3 regions of the Aromatoleum bremense genome follow, and region 1 is predicted to be linked to each of the others. Evidence: riboswitches for the same ligand, from Rfam matches in the RefSeq annotation. Region 1 holds a riboswitch; each other region holds the start of a gene.
The links. Region 1 has a riboswitch for cobalamin ahead of pbN1_RS12095 (TonB-dependent receptor). Riboswitches for the same ligand answer to the same signal wherever they lie in the genome.

Region 1 (7,631 bases):
GGTAGCAAACCGATTGTGGACACCACTGGTCGGAGCTATTACATGGTCGACCTCGTGGAGGATGCCCAACTTGCGTTCTCGGACTCCCGTTCGGTTCGAGGGCAAGATCGGTTTCACGAACGTCACTCTCGACGTGCCCGAAACATGGTCGAGTGGTATGAGCAGACCTATGGGTTCGAATACGAGGAGATGACGAGCTACGTCGGGAACAGCTTCAGCGCTCACCTCACCGAGGGGCAAGTCCGACGGTTGCAGGAAGACCCTTATGTGGTCGCAATCAGCGAAGTGGAAACCGGCGAATTCAGTGGGCCACCGTGGTACGACACGACGATCTCGACCTCTGTCTCGCCCTACTACGAGACCCACCCATGGGGCCGGAACGCGGTGAATGGGAAACAAAGTACCAATAGTCGGCGAGTGTACGTACTCGACGCGGGCGTTGGCTATCACGCTGATTTGCAAAATGTGGTCAGCCGGGTCAATGCTTCCTGCGGTACCAATAACATGGGCTGTGACGGGCGGTCACCAGTTGGGTGCTACCCTCACGCGACGCATGTTGCAGGCATCATCGGGGCCGCCTATAGAAACAAGGGGGTCGCCGGGGTGAATGCGGGAGCGAAAATTCTCTCAGTTTCATTTCTTACCGATACCGCCTATCCGACTACGTGCGCCCGCCCGCAAGACCAGTATGGCAACAAATTCTTTAATAGCGCTAGCGTCGCGACCGCAATGGATTGGGTCAAGTGGGACATTATCCTGAACAGCCGCACAGCAGCCGGAATCGTGAATCTTTCGTGGAACTCAACTGCGTTCAAGCCTGGTGAAACACTCCAGCTTAAGATGACCAGCCTTGCTAAACCCAATTACTCAGGCGGCTACGTATACCCTGGGGCGTTCATCACACATTCGGCCGGTAACCAATTCCAGTCTGCCTGCAACGTTGCGTTCGGTTACACCGGCGGTGTTCCCCTATCGTCTGACGGCATTATGGTGGTCGGCGCCATCGACAGCAGCGGAGCGCCCGTCGTAAGGCCGAGTTCCGGCTACGGCTTCGTCAACATGCCCTATGCTGGGAACGAGTACGGGTCGAACTACGGATCATGCGTTGAGGTTTGGGCGCCAGGGAAATCGCTGTTGTCAACGTGGGGGCCGATGGTGGGATTCAGTAGTACGGATAGCAGCACTTGGCAGATGCAGTCCGTGACGTACGACAATTACGTGCCTCTATCGGGAACGTCGATGGCGGCTCCGCATATCGCGGCCGTTGCTGCCTATCTTGCGGAGACGCGAGGGCTGGTGAGTCCCGGTGAGATTGAAACTGCCGTGCGCAGCCTCTTCTACCAGACCGGGCGAGTCGACAGCGCGGGCCTGCCGGTAAACTTGGTTCGGTTGCCCTAGCGCGCGGCCTGCCTTATACCCGATCAAGCTCGTCACCGCTCGCAGTAGAGGACCCTTTCATGGATCGCATGCACTTGAACCCCCGCCTCGCTTGCCTGGCCATTTCGTCGACATTGATGCTCGGCCATGCTTACGCTTTTGACGCTGCAGACTACTTGGCGCCTTACGCGAGTCCGCCAGCGCTTCGCGTAGTGCACACGCCGGGCGGATCCATGCCCGCTTCGGCGCAGTTGCAGGCCGAGACAACGGATAACGATACCTACGTCATCCGCGTTGTCCCGGACGACCAGGTGCAGGTCGGTTTCGAGATGGCCGAGTTCGTCATGCAGGGCGGGCGCTTTGTTGCCATCGCGTCTGAGTACGGACAGAACTGCTACGATCCGCCATTGGTTCTGCCGGATGCTCCAGGGCAGGTAGTGGAAACAATGAGTCGCGCCAGGGACTGTGCGGGGAACGTTGGTCCAGAGCCATCGGCGCTGGGGTATCGCCTGGAGGCCCTTCCTCTTCAAGACCTCTCAGCATCTAACGGCGGCGTTGTTCAGGTCCTGCCGATCGTCCTGGAGATCAACGGGGCACCTCAGCATAGCTATTATTTCGGCTATAGGCTGGGCTTGGTAGCCAATCTCGCCGATCCCGCTACAGACCCATTCGCAGCGGATCTGTCCTGGGCGGATTTTCTCCTTGAGTCTCTCCCTCCTCCCCAGGAAGAAGGGACGGTGATCGAATACCGCAATACTAAAGACTTTCCCGGGGCGCCCGGAGGACACTTCTTCTACAGCGCCACCGGCGAGGAGCAAGGGATCGTCGACAGCGGGGCTGCGGGCGCCTTCGTTCGTACAGGACGTACATTCAAGTCTGGTGGATACGTTACCATATGTCGCTTCTACGGCAGTGTTACACCCGGCCCCAATTCACACTTCTTCACGGCAAGTGAAGAGGAGTGCGCCTTCCTCAACAGCATTCAACGCAGCCCGGTCCCAAGTGCCGAGCAGCAGTGGAACTATGAGGGGCTAGCCTTCGCAATGAATGCCGCAATCATTGCAGATACCCCAAAAGGATTTTCAACGTGCCCCACGGCCTCAATCCCGGTGTACCGTGCGTATAACGCTGCTTGGAATAGCCAGGGCAAGCAGGCATGGGACTCCAATCATCGACTCTCGACGTCACAGGCAGACATCCAAGAAATGGTCACCCAACACGGTTGGGTAGATGAAGGGATCGTGATGTGTGCTCCAGAGTAGCCATAGAGGGGGTGCCATCAAATGACAATGAATGGTGACAAGGGTACCCTTGGACGCTCTGGACCGGCCTGCAGCGCGTCATGGACTTCGCGGCAGGGCTAAAATACGCGCGCGACGATCATGATGACAATGGAGTTGCGTGTAATGGAATGCCTTGAAGGACGGGGTTTGTCGCCCGGTCAGTCCGGAAGAAACACCTTGCGGCCGTCGCCGCAGACGCGCCGGATCGGATGGTTGTAGGCGTGGCTCAGGCGGTCCGCCTGCAGCACCTCATCGCGACTCCCGGCAGCGACGCCGCCGCGGCCGTCGAGCAGGATCACGTGATCGGCAAAGCGCGCGGCGAGGTTGATGTCGTGCAGCACCATCACGACGCCACGTCCGCCGCGGGCGAGCCGGGCGAAGAGTTCGAGTGTCGCGACCTGGTAGTGCAGGTCGAGATGATTCGTCGGCTCGTCGAGCAGGAAAAGCCGGGGCGCCTGCGTCAGCAGCGCCGCGATCGACACCCGCTGCCGCTCGCCGCCGGACAGGTTCAGGATGTCGCGCTCCGCGATGTCGGCGAGCCCGACTTCGGCGAGCGCGGCACGTGCAAGGGCGACGTCGTCGTCGCTTTCCCAGCCCCAGCGCCCGAGATGCGGATGGCGGCCGACGAGCGCAGTCTGCAGCACCGTCGCGGAAAAATGGTCCGGCTGCTGCTGCGGCAGCAAGCCGCGAAAGCGCGCCGCGGCGAGCGCGTCCCACTGGGCATACGGCTGTCCGCCGAGCCGCACTTCGCCGACCGACGGCAGGCGCAATCCGGCGAGCGTATGCAGCAGCGTCGTCTTGCCGGCGCCGTTCGGCCCGAGCAGCACGAGGCATTCGCCGGCAGCCAGCCGCAGGCTGAATTCGCAGCACAGCCAGCGCTCGCCGACTTTCAGTGCGAGGCGGTCCGCTTCGAGGAGGAATTCGGCAGCGGCGTTCATCGCGGGTGGCGCGACAGCAGGAACAGGAACACCGGCACGCCGATCAGCGCCGTCAGCACGCCAACCGGCAGCTGCATCGGCGCGATCACGGTGCGCGCTGCCGTGTCGGCGACCGTCAGCAGCGTGCCGCCGGCGAGCATCGCGGCGGGCAGCAGCACGCGCTGGTCGTTGCCGATGACGAAGCGCACCAGATGCGGGACGATCAGGCCGACGAAACCGACCGAACCGATCAGCGTCACCGCCGCCGCGGTCAGCAGCGACGCGAGCACGTACAGCAGATAGCGCAGCCGCTCGACGCGCACGCCGAGCGCACGCGCCGACAGTTCGCCGCGCGCGAGCACGTTGAGGTCGCGCGCGAACGGCAGCACCGCGACCAGCCCCACAACCATCAGCACCAGCGCCGGCCACGGCCGGGAGGCACCCGACGCGTCGCCCATCAGCCAGAACAGCATCGACTGCAGCCGCGTGTCGGTCGCGAGCGACAGCATCAGCGTCACCGCCGCGCCGCAGCCGGCGGCGACGATGACGCCGGTCAGCAGCAGGCGCGTCTGCGTCCACGAACCGTCGCCGTGCGCCAGCCCGAACACCAGCAGCATCGCACCGAGCGCACCGGCGAACGCCGCGGCGTCGACGAGCCACGGCGCGAGGCCCAGCAGCATCGCCCCGAGCGCCCCGACCGCCGCGCCGCCCGAGATGCCGAGCACGTACGGGTCGGCGAGCGGATTCCGGAGCAGCACCTGCATCAGCGCGCCGGCGATCGCGAGCAGGCCGCCGCACGCGAACACCGCGACCGCGCGCGGCAGGCGCAGCTCGCGCACGACGCTCGCGGCCATGCCGTCGGCGCCGCCGAACAGCGCGCCGACGACGTCGCCCAGCGGGATCCGCAGGTCGCCGGCCGACAGCGCCCAGCCGATCGCCAGGCACCCCGCCGCCAGCAGCGCGGCGATGACGGGCAGGGCTGCCGGAGCACGTCGCAATTCCAAAACCTCCGTCAACGGCGAAAAACGCGAAATGGCGTCAGAACGAGAGCTTCGCGCCGAGCTTCCAGGTACGCTCGAAATCGACCGGATAGATCGCGTCGTCGGCGACCCACACGCCGTTCTCGTGTTCGAAGAGGTTCGTCACCGCAGCGTAGAGCTCGACGTCCCTGACACGATGACGATACGCGAGATCGGTCGACTGATACTCGCGTTGCTTCTGCGCATTATTGTTGTCGAAGTCGTTCGCCGCCCGCGCCTTGCTGCGCCAGCTGTGGGACAGGTTCAGGTTGCCCTGCTCGCCCACTTTCACGTTGAGGCCGACGACCGCGTTGTGCCGCGGCACGCCGGGCAGTTGGCGTCCGTCGAACGCGCCGCCGCCCGCCCCGTCGCGGTCGATGATCGCGCGCGTCCATGTGTAGTTCAGCAGCCCGGTCAGCGTCGGCGTGATGGGCCAGGTGTCCTGCAGCTCGAGCCCGTACTTGTGCGACTCGTCGATGTTGGTGTTCGTGAAGGTGAAGGGCTCGAAGAAGATCTCGTTCTTCAGGTCAGCGTGAAATACGCTGAGCTTGAGGCGGTTCGCCGGCACGACGTGATTCAGGCCGAGCGTCACGGTGCGCACCCTCGCCGGCTCGATGAAGCCGTTGAAGCTGGTTTCGCCGGTGAAGAAATCGGTGACGAAGAAGCGGTCGATGTCGGGTGCGAGGAACGCGCTGTTGTAGTTGCCGAACACCGACCAGGCATCGTCGAAGCGGAAGTTCGCGCCGACGTCCCACGACGAGAGCGTCTCGTCGTCCTCGATGTGCGCGCCGAAGTCCGGATCGTGCTCGTATTCGATCCGCTCGCGCCGGGCACCGGCCGACAGCGTCAGTCGCGCGAGTTCATACTGCCCCTGCACGAACCAGCCGAGATTGCGCTTGGAGGTCTCGCTGACTGCGTCTTCGCGCAGCCCGTCAAACGACTGGACGCCGGCGGTCAGCGACAGCGCGTCGCCGAGATACTGCAGCGAAAAGTCGTTCGACACGTAGCGGTAGTCGGACTCGAAGCGGAACTGCACGAACTCGGACGCCTTGTCCTCGTCGTGGTGCCGCGCCGACAGGCGCCAGGCCTGCGTCAGGTCATAGTCGGCGCCGACGCCCCAGTAGTCGGAGTCGAACTTCTGGTGCGTGTAGTTGCGGCCGTTGTTCTGCGCCGGATCGTGGCGGAACTGCGCGAGCGTCAGCGCACCCGGGTAGCGCGTGTCGATGCGTGAGCTGCCCGCATCCAGATTCAGCTTCAGCGCATCGGCGGGCTTGCCCGACAGCGCGACGCGCCAGTTGTCGGCACGCGATTCGTCGGTGTGTCCGGACGGATCCTTGTCGCTGAAGCCGTCGTGCTCGCTGCGGTCAATGGTCGCCGAAGCGGAGAAGCGTTCGCGCGCGATCCCGGCGCTCGCCGTCGCACCCACAGCGCCGTGGCTGCCGCCGTTCAAGTCGAGGCTCGCCCCGGTGCGCGGCCGCGTGTAGATCTGGATCGTCCCGGCGGTCGCGCCGTCGCCGTACATCACCGAGCCGCTGCCCTTCGCGATCTCGATGCGCTCGATGTCGGCGAGCGGGATCGCGCCGAGCAGCTGCGGCACGAGGTCGATGTTGTTGAGCCGACGCCCGTCGAGCGAAATGACGACGTTCTGGTGCCCATCGGCAGTGCCATAGCCGCGCATGTTGATGCTCGGCGTGAAGCGGTTGCCGAAATACGGCGCGATCTGGATCGAAGTCTGGCGCGCGAGATAGTCGACCAGCGTCGTCGCGCCGGAGCGCTCGATGTCGCGCCGGGTATGCACTTCGGAGGCATAGGTCGCGGCGACGTCGGGCGTGTCGATGCGGGTCGCCGAGACGATGACGGTCTCGCCAGTGGTTTCTGCGGCGGCGAATACGGGGGCGGGCGCGGCAAACGGAAAAGCGGCAGCAACCGCGACGGCCGTCGCGGACAAGCGGATATTCATCGGGATTCTCCCTGCGCCAACAGTAGCGTCCCCGCTTACCGTGGCATGTTTCACCAGGAAGCGCCGCATCCGGGAGCACGATTCGAGCGGCACGAAGCCGCGCCCGTCGCCGCCACCCCGCGGCACTTCAGCCATAGCGCGTTCGGGCCGGTATCCGGGCTCGTGGGCTGACCGGCGTCCCGTCGGGGAATGCCGGACCGGTCGCATCGCCTTCCCGGACTGGTCGTCCAGTGGCGGTTGGATGCGCCTTGCGTCCACTTACCGTTGCGGGGGCAGCACAGGCATGGCGAAGGCCCTGTCGGACGACCGTTCGCGCACCTGTTTCCCGTTTAACCTTCCGGCGAGGTTCGCCTTCGGGCACCTGAAACACGTCGCACCCGGAAACCGGATGCGGGGCGGATAATAGCGCGTTCCGCAACTTCCCGCAGCGAAGGCCGCGCAATCCGCACCATGCCCGCACACCTGATCCTCGGCGGCGCCCGCTCCGGCAAGAGCCGGTACGCTGAAACCCTCGCGCTCGGGACCGGGCTGCCGGTCACCGTGATCGCCACCGCCGAAGCGCTCGACGCCGAAATGGCGTCCCGTATCCGCCGCCACCAGCAGGACCGCCCGCACGCGTGGCGCACCGTCGAGACGCCGCTGGCGCTCGCCGACGCGCTGCGCCGCGAAGCGCAGCCCGGGCGCTGCGTCATCGTCGATTGCCTGACGCTGTGGCTGATGAACCTGATGGCGGACGCCGACACGCTGGCCTCTGCGCTCGATGCCGACGCCCTACCGCGACTGCTCGCCGAACGCGCCGCACTGCTCGACTGCCTGCCGGGGCTGCGCGGCGACGTGCTGCTCGTCGCGAACGAAGTCGGTCTTGGGCTGGTGCCCGAAACGCCGCTCGGGCGGCTCTTCCGCGACGAGGCCGGACGGCTCAACCAGTCCGTCGCCGCGCTGTGCGGGCGCGTGACCTTCGTGGCCGCCGGCCTGCCGCTGGCGTTGAAGCGCTGAACCCCTGCCTCAATCCCAGCCCCCTGCGACGCGTCGCGCCGGTCTCGCAGTCGCGCACGATCGATTTGTTGCCCGAGCC
Region 2 (7,631 bases), 1.1 Mb from region 1:
GAAGGTCAGCCGCGTGGCGTCGGTCGTTTCGGCGAGCGGACCGTCGAGCGAAAGGCCGATGCTGACCCCGTGCCCGGCCAGGAAGTCGATCGCGGCAGTGTCGAGCAGCGTGGCGTTGGTCTGCACACCGAAGACGAAGTCGTCCTTGAACGCCGCGATGGCCGGAAACAGCGCCTGCTGGTTCATCAGCGGTTCGGCCCCGTGAAAGATGATGCGCGGCAAACGTCCGGCCGGCATGGTCGCGGCGAAATAGGTCTTGAGCCGCCCCAACGCTTCCTGCAGGCGGTCGGCAGCCATGTGCGAACCGTTCCTGCGCATGCCTTCCGGGATGTAGCAGTAGGTGCAGTTGAGGTTGCAGCGCTCGGTCGGGTTGACGTAGGCCGCCGAAGGTTTGAGTTCGAAACGCAGCGCGTGCAGCTCGCGACCGAAAGCGGCCGACTTTTCGCGGTAACCGGCAAGCAGCGGGCCTTCGCCGAGCGCCTCGGCCAGGCGCTCCTTGCGCACCAGCGCCCAGAAGGCGGTGGCCGGGTCGGTGAGTGCCAGGTAGTCGGCGTGGCCGATGTCGAGCGGCAGCAGGCTGGGGCCGTTGCCGCTGTTGGCGTAGGCGCCGGCCGAGGGCGCGGCCGAACGCACGGGCGCAGCCGTCCCGCCCGCCGTGGTTGCGGCGGGGTTGATCACAGCAGTCATGGGACCTCCGCTTACGCTGTGGCGTCAGACTCAACGGCGTCCGGCACGGCGTCCGGACTCGCGGCGCGATCCATCAGGATGTAGTGCGACAGGCCGATGCCGTCGGCTTCGCAATGCTGGCGGGTGGCGATGATCGCCGGCTTGGCGCTGGTGATGGCGGGGATTGCTGCGGTCGTGGGGGATGTCATCCGATCTCTCCTTGCGTTTCCAGAAAACAAAAAGGGCTTCGCCGCGACGCTTTCCAGGCGTGCGGCGAAACCCCTTGCCATTGGTTTCGAAACTGCGAAGTCCGACAGGTCTTCTGGCTCTCGGATCAACCGGTTGGTCTGCGCCTTCCCATGACGATGCGTCATCACAGTGGCTGGTCGCCGCATGCCGCGCGACCTTGCAGATTCCGTCCCCGATTACAGCGGCGGGCCCGCCACGGAATTGGGCCGCGGCCCGCACCGTGTTCCGGGGCGGCTGGTCGGCGCGCCCCCTTTGTCGAAATCGACTCGCATTCTAGCGAGCGGCGAGAAATCGCGTCAAGGCCACACCGTGTGGCATCTGGGGCGCTTGGTACGGCTGCACTGAGCCGGAGCCGGGCCGGTCGTCACCGGCTTTCGGCCTGCGGAAAAACTACGGCCGCCCCGGGGCGGCCGCTTTGTGCAGGGACTGCCGAAACTAGCAAGCGCCCAGCCGTTCGCGCGACCCGCCCAGCCCTTTCTCGTTGATGCCTTTCAGCACTTTCTCGGGCGTGATCGGCGCTTCCATGAACTGGATGCCGAGCGCGTGATAGATCGCGTTCGCGACCGCCCCGACCGGGCTCACCAGCCCCGACTCGCCGACGCTTTTCGCCCCGAACGGCCCGACCGGGTCGGCGTTCTCGACGAGGATCGTCTTGATCTTCGGCATGTCGCTCGGGCCGAACATCTTGTAGTCGGTGAAGCTGTTGTTGAGCATCCGGCCCTGGCTGTCGTAATACGTCTCCTCGCTCAGCACGAAACCGAGCCCCTGCTGGATGCCGCCTTCGAGCTGCCCTTCGACCGCCGCCGGGTTGATCGCGCGGCCGATGTCGTGCGCGTTGACGAGTTCCAGCACGCGCACTTCGCCGGTCTCGGTGTCGACTTCGACTTCGGCGAACGACGCGCCGAAAGGCGGCGAGTTGTGCGGCGCGAAGAAGCTCACGTAGCCCTGGATCTGCCCCGGTGCGCCTTCCGGCTTGCCGGTCATCGGGTCGATGAAATGGTAAACCCCGGCGCGCGTGATGCTCTCGACGTCGATCGAGCGCGCCGGGTCGCTCTTCACGAAGATCTTCTTGTCGCGGATGTCGAGCTCGTCGGCGGGAACCTGCAGCGCCTCGCTCGCGCGGGCGAAAAGCTGCCGCTTGGCGTCCTCGCACGCGGCTTTCACTGCCGCGCCGCCGACGTAGATCGTGCGGCTCGCGTGCGCGCCGATGTCGAAGCCGGCGTCGGAGCCGGGATTCGCGAGCTGCACGTCGCCGAACGGGAAGCCGAGCGTCTCGGCGGCGATCTGCTTCAACGCGGTGTGCGAGCCCTGCCCCATGTCCGAGCACGCGAAGATCACTTCGGCGGTCGCGTCCTCGTTGATCTTGACGGTGCAGACGGTGTGTTCGAGCAGCATCGGCATCGCGCCGCTGGTGTGGTTCATCACCGCGCAGCCGACTCCGCGCCGCTTTGTGCCGGTCTGGTTCGCATATTTGCGGCGCTTTTCGGCCCAGTCGATCGCCGCGGCACCGCGGTCGAGGCATTCGTCGAGCGCGCATGACGGATAAGTCACGCCCGCGCACCAGCCGTCGTCGCCGACGCCCTTGTGCCATTTCTTGCGCCATTCGACCGGATCGGCGCCGACCTGCGCGCACGCGCGGTCGATCAGCTGTTCGAGCGCAAAGTTCGTCTGCGGGTTGCCGTAGCCGCGGAACGCGCCGGTCAGGCCCTGGTTGGTGAAGTACGATTCGCCCTTGTAGCGCAGCGCCGGAAACTTGTACATGCCGCCGAGCCACGCGCCGGCGGTGAAAGCGGTGCCCGACGCGTCGAGGTAATAAGCGCCCTTGTAGTTCTCGAAGCGCGCGTCGCACGCGAGCGGCGTGCCGTCCTTCCTGAGCCCGATCTTCATCCAGTACTTGCCCGGGTGGCGGCTCGGCGAGATCGCCCAATCCTCCTCGCGCAGCGTCTGCAGCTTGACCGGGTGGCCCGGCACCGCCATCGCCATTGCGCACGCCTGCGGCTCCGAAATCATCCCGAGCCGCGCGCCGAAGCCGCCGCCGATCACGGTCGCATTGATCTTGACGCGGCTCATCGGCAGCTCGAACAGCCGCGCGAGCTTCGCCTGCACGAGCTTGGGCATCTGCGACGACGTCCAGCACGTCAACCGCCCGCCGCTGTCGAGCTTGGCGATATACGCGTGCGGTTCCATTTGGCACTGCTTCTGCTTCGGCACGTAGAACACGTCCTCGACGACGATGTCGGCGTCCTGCATCGCCGCATCGACGTCGCCGCCGCCGAGCGCGTTGCCGGGGAACATCGCTTCGGGCAGCTGGAAAGCGCGGTTGCCGGGCTTTTGCGGCGTGAACTGGATCGCATCGGGCTGCTTCGACGCCGCGGCGCTCAGGTAGACCGGCAGCGGCTCGTACTCGACGATGACTTTCGCCGCGGCGCGCTCGGCGGCCTCTTCGGACCGGGCGATGATGCCGCAGATCGCGTCGCCCTGGTATTTGACGTGCGTCGTGAAGATGTCCTGGTCGTCGATGTCGCCGAGCAGGTCGTGCAGCTGCGCGGACACCATCAGGTCCATGACCGACGAGTTGTATTTGTTCCGCGTGACGTCCGCGGGGCCCAGCACCTTGACGACGCCGGGCGACTTCGCCGCTTGCGAGAGGTCGAGGCGGACGACGCGCGCGTGCGCATGCTCCCAGCAGCGCACCACCTTGCCGTACAGCATGCCGGGGAGCTGGATGTCGGCCGCGTAGAGCGCCTGGCCGGTCGCCTTGTCCTTGACGTCGACGCGCTGCGCGCTTGTGCCGACGATGGTTTCCGCGTTCATTGCGCCACCTCCTGACAGGCCGTGTCCGCCTTGACGGCGCGTCCCGGCGCGGTGCGGGCGGCTTTCTGCACCGCCTTGACGATTTTCTCGTAGCCCGTGCAGCGGCAGATGTTGCCTTCGAGCGCGTGGCGGATTTCGTGCTCGGTCGGGTCCGGGTTCTTCGCCAGCAGGCTGGCGGTCTTCACGATCATCCCCGGCGTGCAGTAGCCGCACTGGATCGCCGCCTCGTCGTTGAACGCCTGCTGGATGTGGTTCAGCTCGCCGAAGTGCGCGAACCCGGCCGCCGTCGTGATGCGCTTGCCGTCCATCGTCGCCGCGAGCGCGAGGCACGAATTGATCGCCCGGTCGTCGACGAGCACCGTGCAGGCGCCGCATTCGCCGGTGCCGCAGCCGTATTTGGTCTCGGTCATGCCGAGCTGGTCGCGCAGCACTTCGAGCAGCGTGCGATTGACCGCCACCTCGAGCTTGTATTCCTCTCCGTTGATATGGAGCGTGATCGTTGCATTCTTCATTCCTGTCTCCTCGTGAAGATCGGCGCGCGCCGATTCGGGTCGGTTCGGGTCGGTCAGGCGGCGCTGCACGCCTCCTCGATCGCGCGCTTGAGCAAAACGCCGGAAACCTGCCGGCGGTATTCGGCGGTCGAACGCTTGTCGTCGATCGGGCTGATTTCCGACGGCACCGACTCGACGAGGCGCGCGAGCAGTTCCGCGGTGAGCTCCCGGCCTTTGAGCAGCGCCTCGGTGTTCTTGAGCCGCAACGGCGTCGGCGCGACGCAGCCCATCGCGAAGCGCGCCTCGACACAGGTGTTGCCGAGCATCTCGAGCTGCACCGCGACGTTGAGCTTCGAGAGGTCGTCGTTGGTGCGCGTCATGCGCTTGAAGGCGCCGCGCGCGCCGACGGCCGGCGGCGGCAGGACGAGCTCGACCGCGAGCTCGTCGGGCTGGCGCGCGGTGACGCCGTACGACAGCCAGAAGTCGTCGATATCCACTTCGCGCCGGCCGGCCGTGCGCTGCAGCACGAGCTTGCCGCCGATCGCGTAGATCGCGCAGCTGCAGTCGCCGGCGGGCGACGCGCGCAGCAGGTTGCCGAGCACCGTCGCGGTGTTGCGCACCTGGCCGGTGGCGAAGATTTCGGCGGCGTGCCACAGCGCGGGGTAATGGTGCTTCACCTCGGGCTGCTCCAGCAGGTCCGCGATCGTCGCCTTCGCACCGATGCGCAGGCCTTTCGCCGCATCGAACACGACATATCCGAGCCCGGGGATGCCATCGAGGCTCATGACGTATTCCGGCGACTGCGTGAACTTCATCGCGACCAGCACGTCGGTGCCGCCCGCCATGACGGTGATGCGCTGCCGGTGCGTCGCCAGCAGTTCGGCCGCTTCCGCAAGACTCTTCGGCAGCAGAAGATCGAAGTCCGGCAATATTCGACTACTCATGGAGTGACTCCTTCGCGAGACGTGGGTGGAGAAAAAGGACGGTCGCCCTGGTTCATCGAGTCGTGAAACCTTTGCCCGGGAATCGGACAGACTCGCCCGGACGCGCAGGGACACCGCTCCGGGAACGCCAAAAGCCGATCCGGGTCATGCCTTCATCGGCGCGTGGATGGCCCTGTTGCGAATACCGCCATTGATACCGGCGCAGCGGCTTCGTCGCTATCCGCTGCATCCATCGCCTATCCTGAAAATTCCATGAAATTTCCGGTGCAGCCGAAAACGGCCCGGGACGCGAACTCATATAGAATTTCCCCGCTCCCGCGACACCGAACTGCCGGAAGGCCGTGCAGGGGTCGGACATCACGGAGCCGGTCGCGACAGGACACGAAGCGCACGGGTGGGGCGGGTACGCCGACTGTCGTGCACCGCATTGTTTCAACAGCATCCGGTCCGGCCTGGCGTTGCTTGCAGGGCCGCCGGGGTGGAACCCAACCATGAGTGAACAGAACCACGACCCGGACGATCGCGACGCGCCCGTGCTCCCGCGGTGGGAGTTCCCGATCGTCGGCATCGGCGCTTCGGCCGGCGGCCTCGAAGCCTTCAACGAGTTCCTCGACCATCTCGCGCCGGACCTCGGCATGGCCTACGTGCTGGTCCAGCATCTGGACCCGAAGCACCACAGCATCCTCGCCAGCCTGCTCGCGGGGCGCACGCACATGCCGGTCAGCGAGGCGGGCGACGGCATGCGGGTCGAGCGGGATCACGTCTACGTGATCCCGCCGAACACCAACCTGGCAATCCTGGGCGGCGTGCTGCACCTGATGCCGCCTGCCGAGACGCGCGCGCCGCAGCTGACGGTGGATTATTTTCTGCGCTCGCTCGCGCAGGACCAGGGCAGCCGCGCGATCGGCGTCATCCTTTCGGGCGCCGCGTCGGACGGCGTGACCGGCATGAAGATGATCAAGACCGAAGGCGGCATCACGTTCGCCGAGGACCAGGACAGCGCCCGCTACAGCAGCATGCCGGAAGCGGCGATCGCGAGCGGCTACGTCGATTTCGTGCTGCCTCCGGCGGAGATCGCCCACGAACTCGCGCGTCTCGCCGGGCGGGTTGCCGCGACGCCGCGCGAAGCGCCGGCCGTTCCCCCCGCCGACGAGCGGCACCTCGACAAGCTCTTCATCCTGCTGCGCCGGCGCACCGGCGTCGACTTCGCCCAGTACAAGCACACGACGATCCACCGCCGCATCCAGCGCCGCATGCTCGTCCACCGGCTCGACCGGCTCGCCGACTACGTCAGGCTGCTGCAGGAGCGGCCGGCCGAGATCGACACGCTCTACAACGAGATCCTGATCAACGTCACCGCGTTCTTTCGCGACCCGGCCGTGTTCGACGCGCTGGCGCGCGAAATCCTGCCGAGGATCATCGAACGCTGCGCCGGCGGCGGCGACCCGGTCCGCATCTGGGTGCCCGGCTGCTCGACCGGCGAGGAGCCGTATTCGATCGCGATCGCGCTGCTCGAATGCCTGGACGAAGCGGGCGTCCACCTGCCGATCCAGATCTTCGCCACCGACATCGACACCCACGCGATCAACACGGCGCGCGCCGGGCTTTTCCCCGACAGCATCGCCGCCGACGTGTCGCCCGCCCGGCTCGCGCGCCACTTCACGCACGACGAGCAGGGCTACCTGATCAGCAAGCAGATCCGCGACATGTGCCTGTTCGCGAAACAGAACGTCGTCAAGGACCCGCCGTTCTCGCGCCTCGACCTGATCAGCTGCCGCAACCTCCTGATCTACCTCGGTCCGGTGCTGCAGAAGAAAGTGCTGGCGCTGTTCCACTACGCGCTCAAGCCGGCCGGCTTCCTGCTGCTGGGCAGCGCCGAGACCATCGGCAAGCACGCCGACATGTACCGGACGCTCGACACGAAGCACAAGATCTACGCCAAGAAGGCGATCGCGGCGACGCTGCAGCTCGACTTTTCCGCACCGCTGTCGGCGTCGTTCAGCGTCGCCGAACCGGCCGCGCGCGAACGCGCCGCGCTGCCGCTCGCCGGCCGCGACCTGACGAAGGCCGTCGACCGGCTGCTGATGAAGAGATACTGCCCGGCGAGCGTCGTCATCAACGAACAGATGGACATCGTGCAGTTTCGCGGCCAGACCGGCGAGTTTCTCGAACCGGCGCCGGGCGAGGCGAGTTTCAACCTGTTGCGGATGGCGCGCGGCGCGCTCGCGATGGAGCTGCGCGAGATCGTCGGCGAGGCGTTCAGGACGCGCGCAGGGACGCGCAAGGAAGGCATCGCGTTGCGGCGCGGCGACGAGACGCTGCTCGTCGAGGTCGAAGTGTCGCCGCTCGAATCCGCCGCGCCGGGCTTCTTTCTCGTCGTCTTCCGCGCAGCGCACGGTGCGACACTTGCCCCGGGGAGCGCGAGCGCGCCCGGCGCGCAGCACGAGGAACGCCTGGCGATGCTCGA
Region 3 (7,631 bases), 1.1 Mb from region 1:
ATGACGAAGCGCCCGCCTTCGTCGAGCACCACCACGCCGGGATCGATGTCCTTGCCTTTCAGGTGCGGCGCGATCAGGCGCACCACGGCGCCCAGCGAAACGACGCAGACGATGCCGTCGAAGGCCGCGAACAACGCCGATACCTGATCGCCGGTCTTGCCGCTGAAACACGTGGCGGCACCCGGCGCGGCGGCCTCGGCTTCGGCGTGGAACTTCCCGGGCGCGAACAGGCGGGCGCCGGGCAGCGCCGCGACGACACGCCCGGCGTGGGCGATGCCGTGGCGCGTGATCGCGACGACCGCGACGCGCTCGGAACCGAAAGGCAGGTGGTGCTTCATGCCGCCTCGGCGCTCGCCACGGCTTTGCTGCGGCAACCGCGTTGCGTCGGTCGTTTCGCCCGGCCGGGGTTCTTCACCAGCATCAGCGACAGGTAGGGAATCGTTGCGCCGCGCAGCGACAACACGTCCGCCACGACACGCTCGTCGGGCGTGCCGACCTTTTCGACATACACCGCGTGCGGCGCGATGCCCCGCGCTTCGAGCAGGTCGAGCACCCCTTCCAGCATCGGCTTCACCTTCAGCAGCACCAGGCTGTCGAATTCGTCGAGCATGCGGTCGATGACCTCGACGCCGTACGAGGCTGGAAACACCGCCAGCGTCTCGTCGGCCTCGGCGATCGGGCGGCCGATGCGCGCCGCGCTGGCGCAATACGAGCTGACGCCGGCGATCACCTCGACCTCGATGCCCGGTTGCAGTTCGCGCACGGCGCGCGCCAGATGGCCGAAGGTCGAATACGTCGAGGCGTCGCCTTCGACCAGGAACAACACGTCACAGCCTTCGGCGAGCAGGCGCACGGTCTCGTCGGCGGCCTGCAGCCAGGCGCGCGCCAGCAGCTCGGCCTTGGTCGTCATCGGGAAGACCAGCGCCACCGCGTCGACCGGCAGCGCCAGGCCGGCGCGCAGCGCGATGTCGAGCGCGTAGGAGACCTCGCCCGCCTTTTTCACCGGGTAGGTCCAGCGCGCATCGCTGTTGAGTGCCTCCCAGCCGCGCCGCGTGATCAGGCCGGGGTCGCCGGGGCCGAGGGAGACGCCGATCAGGCGGCCGAATGATTTGCTCATGCAATTTCCTTGGTGGCGACGACGATCCACACCGGGTTCTGGGCAGCGAAGCGGTGCAGATCGAGGATCGGCTGGCTGCGCGCCGCCGAGAGTTGAACGATCTCCCACGCCGCGCCAGCTGCCTTGAGCGCGGCAGTCGCGGTGGCGAGGTTTTCGATCGTGACGAAATTCATGACCAGGCGGCCGCCGGGCGTCAGGCGGCTCAGGCAGAGGTCGATCAGCGTCGTCAGTTCGCCGCCCGAACCGCCGATGAACACCGCATCGGGGTCGGGCCAGGTGTCGAGGTGTTGCGGCGCCCTGCCCTCGACCAGCGTGTAGTTGAAAACTTGGAGGCGGCGCGCGTTCTCGCATGCGTTGGCGACGTCGGCGACGTTTTTTTCGATCGCGTAGACGTGGCCCTCCGGGCACAGCTGCGCCGCTTCGAGGCCGACCGTACCGGCGCCGGCGCCAATGTCCCAGACCAGCGCAGCGGGTTTCAGACGCAGCTTGGCGAGCGAGACGGCACGCACTTCGAGTTTGGTCAGCAGTCCTTTTTCAGGTTGCCGCTGGACGTATTCCGCGTCCTCGAAACCGAAGGCCGGACGCACCACGCGCGGCACGACACGGCGCAAGGCGACGACGTTGGGCTGCGGGAACTCGCGCTGTGCCACGTCGGCCGGGCTGAGGTCGGCAAACACGGCTTCGTCAGGCGCCGTCAGCCGCGCCGCAACGTCGATCCGGAAAGTGTCGCCCCATCCGGCAGCAACCAGCAGGCGCGCGATCCGGGCCGGGTCGTTGGCCGGCGAGGTCAGGCAGAGCAGCTTGTCGTGGCGGGCGATGGCGCGAGCCAGCGGCGCCAGGCCGTGGTCGTGGCGCGCGCCGGGAGTCCATTCGCCAGCATCGGCCGCGTGTACCGAAACCAGCCTGGCATCCTGCCAGGGCAGGCCGAGCCGCGCTGCGGCGAGCTGCAGGCTGGACAGCGCCGGCAGCACGACCACGCGCTGGCGGCCGAGTTTTTCGATCAGCGAAGCGGCGAGGCCGAAGCACAGCGGGTCGCCCGTGGCGAGCACGATCACGGTCAGGCGGTCGGCCAGCGCCTGCTCGACCCAACTGGCGACCGCCGCGATGCGACCGGTCGCATCGCGGCGTTCGGCCCGCGCCGGCAGCAGCGTCTCGACAGCGCGCAGTTGATGAGCCGCCCCGATCACCAAATCGCCCTTGTCCCACAGGGACTCCCTTCGGCCGAAAAGAATTTCCGGCAATGCCGCTTCCGGCCCTGCCCCGCCGTGTTCATGCACGCCGACGATGTAACAGGTGCTCACGAAGACTCTCCTTGCGATGCCCCCACGGCCTCGGCGTGGCGCAGCGTGACGATGGGCCGGCCTTCGAAGTCACAGACCAGGATGTCCAGTTCGAAGGCGCCCGGATAACGCGCATTCAGACTGGCCCAGGCGCGTTGTGCGAGCGCACGGTGGAAAGGCACGGCCAACCCGAGCGCGGCAAGTTTCTCGGCGGCGAAACGCCCGGTTTCGGCGGCGCGGATTTCCTCGACCAGCACCGGCGGCGCACCGATTTCGCTGGCCGCGCCGGCAAGCAGGTCGCGGTCGATGGCCTTGCGCCAGGCGTGCGTCACCGCGAGCCCCTGGGCGACCTTGGTCAGTTTGCCGACCATCGCGCCGAGGATGACGCGGCGGAAGCCGTATTTCTGCGCCGCATCGAAGGCCGCCTTGACGAAATCGCCCATCTGCACGAAGCAGGCCTGGGCCAGTTCGGGGTGTTCGCGCATCGCGCATTTCTCGGTCCGGCCGCCGGTCGTGAACACCACTGCCGGCTGGCGCTGCGCGGCGCCAACCTGCACGCCCTGCACGACGCTGGCGCGGAAGGCAGCGGTCGAGTACGGCTTGACGATGCCGGTGGTACCGAGGATCGAGATGCCGCCGAGGATGCCGAGCCGGGCATTGAGCGTCTTTTTCGCCATCGCCTCGCCGCCGGGCACCGAAATCGTCACTTCGAGACCGTCACGGTCCAACAGGTCGCCGGCGGCGGCGCGCACGTTGTCGGCAATGTTGGCGCGCGGCACCGGGTTGATCGCCGGACCACCGACTTCCAGCCCCAGTCCTTCCTGCGTCACCGTACCGACACCGGGACCGCCGCACAGCTTGACGCGGCCGGCCTCGCCCTGCAGGCGCCGCACATCGGCGGTCAGGTGCGCGCCATTGGTCGCATCGGGGTCGTCGCCGGCGTCCTTGACGACAACGGCGTGCGCCGAATCGGCATCGACCGCGCCGTCCGCGACCGCGAAACGGACGAGCTGCCCGTTCGGCAGCCGACAGTCGACGTGATCCGGCACCCGGCCGCTCACCAAGCCCAGCGTCGCGGCCCGGGCCGCCGCCGCCGAGCAGGCGCCGGTCGTGAAGCCGGTGCGGTTGCCGCGCCGGCGGACCGGCGCGCCCTTGCGGACCTTTTCGGCAGCATTCATGGAGAGATCAGCCGGCACGCCGCTGCCGGCTTTCGGCCAGCGACAACAGCGCATGCAGCGCCGCGACGACCAGCGTCGAGCCGCCCTTGCGCCCGCGACAAATGATCCACGGCACCTCCTGCACGCTGGCCAGCAGATCCTTCGATTCGGCCGCCGAGACGAAACCGACCGGCATGCCGACGATCAGCGCCGGGCGGGCACCCTCGTCGCGCACCAGCCGGATCACTTCGAGCAGCGCGGTCGGCGCGTTGCCGATGCCGACCAGCGCGCCGTCGAGCAGGCCCAGCCGCTGCGCCTTGCGCATCGCCTGCACGGCGCGCGTCGTGCCTTCGGCTTTCGCCGACTCGATCACATCGGGGTCGGAGATGAACTGGTGCGGCGTCAGCCCGAAATGGCGGAGGCGCGGCGCCGACAGGCCGACGTTGATCATCTCGACGTCCGCGACGATGGGGGCGCCGCCGCCGAGCACCGCCGCGAGACCCGCTTCGACCGCCCGCGGGTGAAATTCGGCCAGGCCGTTGAACTCGAAGTCGGCGGTGGCGTGGATCATGCGGCGCACGATCGGCCACTGCGCATCGGTATAAGGATGCGCGCCAACCTCGGCGTCGATGATCGAAAAGGAATCGTGTTCGATGCGCTGACCAGCGACGGTCAGCTGCTCGGTGACGGTATTGCAGAGCGTATTCATGGCGGTCAGGGGTGGTCGCAGCCGGCGCCGCAAGCGGGGGCCGCGGCGTGGACAGGGTGGTGATGGTGCGCGTGCGCGGCCTCGACGGCGCGACGGAAGCCGCAGCCGTCGCAGTCGAGCAGCTGCTCGCCGCTGGCGGCAGCCAGTGCGCGCGCATCGAGCAGCGCGAAGATTTCCTCGTCGAAGCCGAAGTAGGACCCGAGCGCGAAACTGAGCTGCGGATAGGCCGAGCGCAGCCGCTCGACCTGCTCGCCAATCCGTTCGATCAACACGCCGGTGAACAGATAGACCGGCTGGATGAGGATCTGCGTCATGCCGAGCCGGGCCTGCCGCTGGACCACCGTTTCGAGGCGCGGATGGGTGATGCCGGTGAAGGCGATGTCGACCAGGTCGTGTTCGCGCGCCTCAAACACCCAGCGCGCCAGCCGCGCCATCTCGCCGTTGGCGCCGGCGTCGGACGAGCCGCGACCGAGCAGGACGATGCCGGTGGTGCGCGGATCGGGCACCGCCAGTTCGCGCTGCAGGTGGTCGAGGCGGCGCTCGACAATCGCGAAGATGTCACGCCCGAGGCCCAGGTGCGGCGCGCAGACGAATTCGGTCGCCGGGTGGCGCAGCCGGGCCGCCTCCACGGCTTGCGGGATGTCCATCTTGACGTGGCCGGCGGCGTTGAGGATGAAAGGCAACACGACGACCCGCGCGCCGGACGGCGTGATCGCGGCGGCGCGGTCGAGCCCCTCCTCCATCAGCACCTCGGCGAGTTCGATGAAGCAGACCTCGATCCGCCATTCCGGGTGGCGTTGCCGCCAGTTTTTTGCCAGTTGTTCGATTTCCTCGTTGCCGGCGCGATGGCGCGAACCGTGGCCGATCAGGAGCAGGGTGTCATTCATGGACGGGTTCTCCGGTGGGCGCGTCCGCCGCGACGCTCGCCTGACGGAAGCGGTGCGCGAAGGCCGGGTCATAGAGTTTGGAGCGGGCGATCCCGACCCGGTCGCCGGCACCCAGCGTCGGGCTGGCGACGATCATCGCCTGGGCGCCGACCTTCTCGGCCTGGCACTTCTTCTTGATGTCGGCCAGCGTGCCGCGGATGATTTTTTCCTCGCCGGGCCAAGAGGCTTTCTGCACCACCAGCATCGGCGCGTCCTCGCGCCAGCCGGCGGCGCGCAGGGCGCGCTGCACCTCGTGCAGCAAGGTGATCGAGAGGTAGATGCACAGCGTCGAATGATGTGCCGCCAGCGCTGCGAGATCCTCGCCCGGCGGCATCGGCGTACGGCCGGCGACGCGGGTGAGGATCACGGTCTGCGTCACTTCGGGGAGGGTCAGCGTCTCGCCGGCCGCCGCCATCGCCGCCATCGCCGACGAGACGCCGGGCACCACGGCCCAGTCGATGCCGGCCGCGGTCAGGGGCCGCGTCATCTCGATCAGCGCGCCGTAGAGACCGGGGTCGCCGGTCTGCAGGCGGACGACGGTGTCGTGCCGGCCGGCGGCGTCGAGCAGCCAGGCCGTCATCGCTTCCAACGTCATGTCCTTCGAGTCGCGGATGACGCAAGCCGCCGGCGCGTAACGCGTCGCCGCGACATCGACCAGCGAACCGGCGAACAGGATCGCGCCCGCCCGTTCGAGCAGGGCGCGGCCCTTGACCGTGATCAGTTCGGGGTCGCCGGGACCGGCGCCGACGAACCAGACCTTGCCCGGCACGGCCTTAAGCCAGGCGCAGGTCGAAGCAGAAGCGCACGGCCGCATGGCCTTTGAAGCGCGCCAGGCCCTTGACGACGAGCAGCGTGAACACCGGTTCGACGATCAGTAGCGCGCCATAGGAGGCCGCGAAAGTCGCCCAGGCGGCGAGCGGCGTCGCCACTTCACCGATCGCCAGCCAGAAGCCGACCATCAGCGTTACGCCGCTGTAATACACGGCGTCGAGCTTGACGATGGTCTTCACGTCGAGTCCTTGCAGGCGCTGGCCGAGCGTGGCGTGGAGCAGGCACAGCGGGACGACCAGCGACAGCGAATTGACGCCCAGGTGGATCAGGTCGGCCGGCTCGAAAAGCAGGCCCTGCAGCAGCAGGCCGAGGGCGAAGCCGAACAGCGTCGGGATGAAGCCGAGCGTCAGGTAGATCGGCATCGCGCCGACGAAATGCAGTTCCGATGGTCCGGCCGGCAGGTGGAAGGCCTGCATGAAGAGGCTGAAGAACAGCGCCGCGAGCAGCGTGCGGACGATCAACTGCGGCCGCTTGACCAGATGGATCGACTGGCTGCCCAGCAGCGCGACCGCCGCGACGTTGGCGGCGAGGATCTTGGCGGAGGAAACGAATCCCGGTTCGATATGCATGACGACTCCCTGGTTGAGTGCAACGACGACATCGGCACAACCACGGAAGCAGAACGCTGGGGAACGGAACGCGGGAATCGATGACGGACACACCGCCGTGAATGAAGCTATCGCGCACCTGATCGCCGGCCGAACCCACACCCCGGGGTCATACCCAACAATCGATCAGGCCGGTCTTCTGGCTCGCCTTCTTCCTCCTCGGCCGGCCTTCCCGCGCAAGCGCAGTGGCGTAGTAGCAGAGTCGTCAGGCTTACAGCAGCGGGGGCTGCGCCGGAATGGCTGATGGTCACATCAGTTGCACCGGACTTCCCGTTTCACCCCGCCGCACGGAAGCACGACGAGGAACCTGGATCGAACAAGGTGCAGAGCATACCGCCGCCGGCCGCCGGCTGGCAAGCCCGCCCGAGTGGCAAGTCTTGACGGCCAGCGGGGAAGGCAGGAATCACGCCAGCATCAGGTCGAAACTGCTCTCGGTGCCGTCCTTCCAGCCGTCCCACAGGAAGTCGTCGGCCTTGCCGTCGGCGATCAGGCGGAAGGCATAGCGCGTCTGTTCCTCGTAGAAGCCGCAGAAGGCGCCGACCCGGTCCATGCCGCCGTTCATTTCGTGCGCCTCGGCCGGACACGGCGAGCCGCAGAAATGGCGGATCGCGCAAGTGCTGCATGGCGTGATGGCATCGACGTTGCGGCCGGTCACCTTGCGGAAGGCGTCGCTCTGCAACACCGCGTCGATGTCGTCGCTGAACAGGTTGCCGCCGCGGAAATCGTCGAGCCCGATGAACTCGCTGCACGGGAACAGGCCACCGTCGGGCGCCAGTGCGAAGAAGGCACGGCCGCCACCGCACGGCGAGATGTCGCACATCAGCCGGCGCGCCGTCGGCGCCAGGATGGCGAGCAGGATGTTGGCGAAATTCGCCACGACCAGCTTGCGCCCGCTTTCCCGGTACAACTGGTGGGTACGTTCGAGCGCGGCGATGAACCTATTTGCCAGCGCCGCATCGTCGGGACGCACCGTGCGCGCACCGGGGAGCGTGCAGCGCACGGC

Region 2: it holds a riboswitch for cobalamin, as region 1 does, so the genes downstream of both, cbpA (modified peptide precursor CbpA) here and pbN1_RS12095 (TonB-dependent receptor) in region 1, are expected to answer to the same signal.
Region 3: it holds a riboswitch for cobalamin, as region 1 does, so the genes downstream of both, pbN1_RS06885 (energy-coupling factor ABC transporter permease) here and pbN1_RS12095 (TonB-dependent receptor) in region 1, are expected to answer to the same signal.

Annotation. Positions count from the first base shown of each region.
Region 1 is NZ_CP059467.1:2,555,643-2,563,273, reverse strand. It holds gene pbN1_RS12115 (S8 family peptidase) at 1-1,398, shown strand, start outside; gene pbN1_RS12110 (hypothetical protein) at 1,458-2,639, shown strand; gene pbN1_RS12105 (ABC transporter ATP-binding protein) at 2,819-3,598, opposite strand; gene pbN1_RS12100 (FecCD family ABC transporter permease) at 3,595-4,575, opposite strand; gene pbN1_RS12095 (TonB-dependent receptor) at 4,616-6,556, opposite strand; cobalamin riboswitch at 6,685-6,936, opposite strand; gene cobU (bifunctional adenosylcobinamide kinase/adenosylcobinamide-phosphate guanylyltransferase) at 7,007-7,552, shown strand.
Region 2 is NZ_CP059467.1:1,449,394-1,457,024, forward strand. It holds gene cbpB (peptide-modifying radical SAM enzyme CbpB) at 1-687, opposite strand, end outside; gene cbpA (modified peptide precursor CbpA) at 699-875, opposite strand; cobalamin riboswitch at 984-1,142, opposite strand; gene pbN1_RS06900 (xanthine dehydrogenase family protein molybdopterin-binding subunit) at 1,351-3,729, opposite strand; gene pbN1_RS06905 ((2Fe-2S)-binding protein) at 3,726-4,241, opposite strand; gene pbN1_RS06910 (FAD binding domain-containing protein) at 4,295-5,164, opposite strand; gene pbN1_RS06915 (chemotaxis protein CheB) at 5,656-7,631, shown strand, end outside.
Region 3 is NZ_CP059467.1:1,441,601-1,449,231, forward strand. It holds gene pbN1_RS06850 (cobalamin biosynthesis central domain-containing protein) at 1-338, opposite strand, end outside; gene cobI (precorrin-2 C(20)-methyltransferase) at 335-1,117, opposite strand; gene cbiE (precorrin-6y C5,15-methyltransferase (decarboxylating) subunit CbiE) at 1,114-2,418, opposite strand; gene pbN1_RS06865 (cobalt-precorrin-5B (C(1))-methyltransferase) at 2,415-3,575, opposite strand; gene pbN1_RS06870 (precorrin-8X methylmutase) at 3,583-4,263, opposite strand; gene pbN1_RS06875 (sirohydrochlorin chelatase) at 4,269-5,150, opposite strand; gene cobM (precorrin-4 C(11)-methyltransferase) at 5,143-5,958, opposite strand; gene pbN1_RS06885 (energy-coupling factor ABC transporter permease) at 5,963-6,589, opposite strand; cobalamin riboswitch at 6,742-6,954, opposite strand; gene cbpB (peptide-modifying radical SAM enzyme CbpB) at 7,032-7,631, opposite strand, start outside.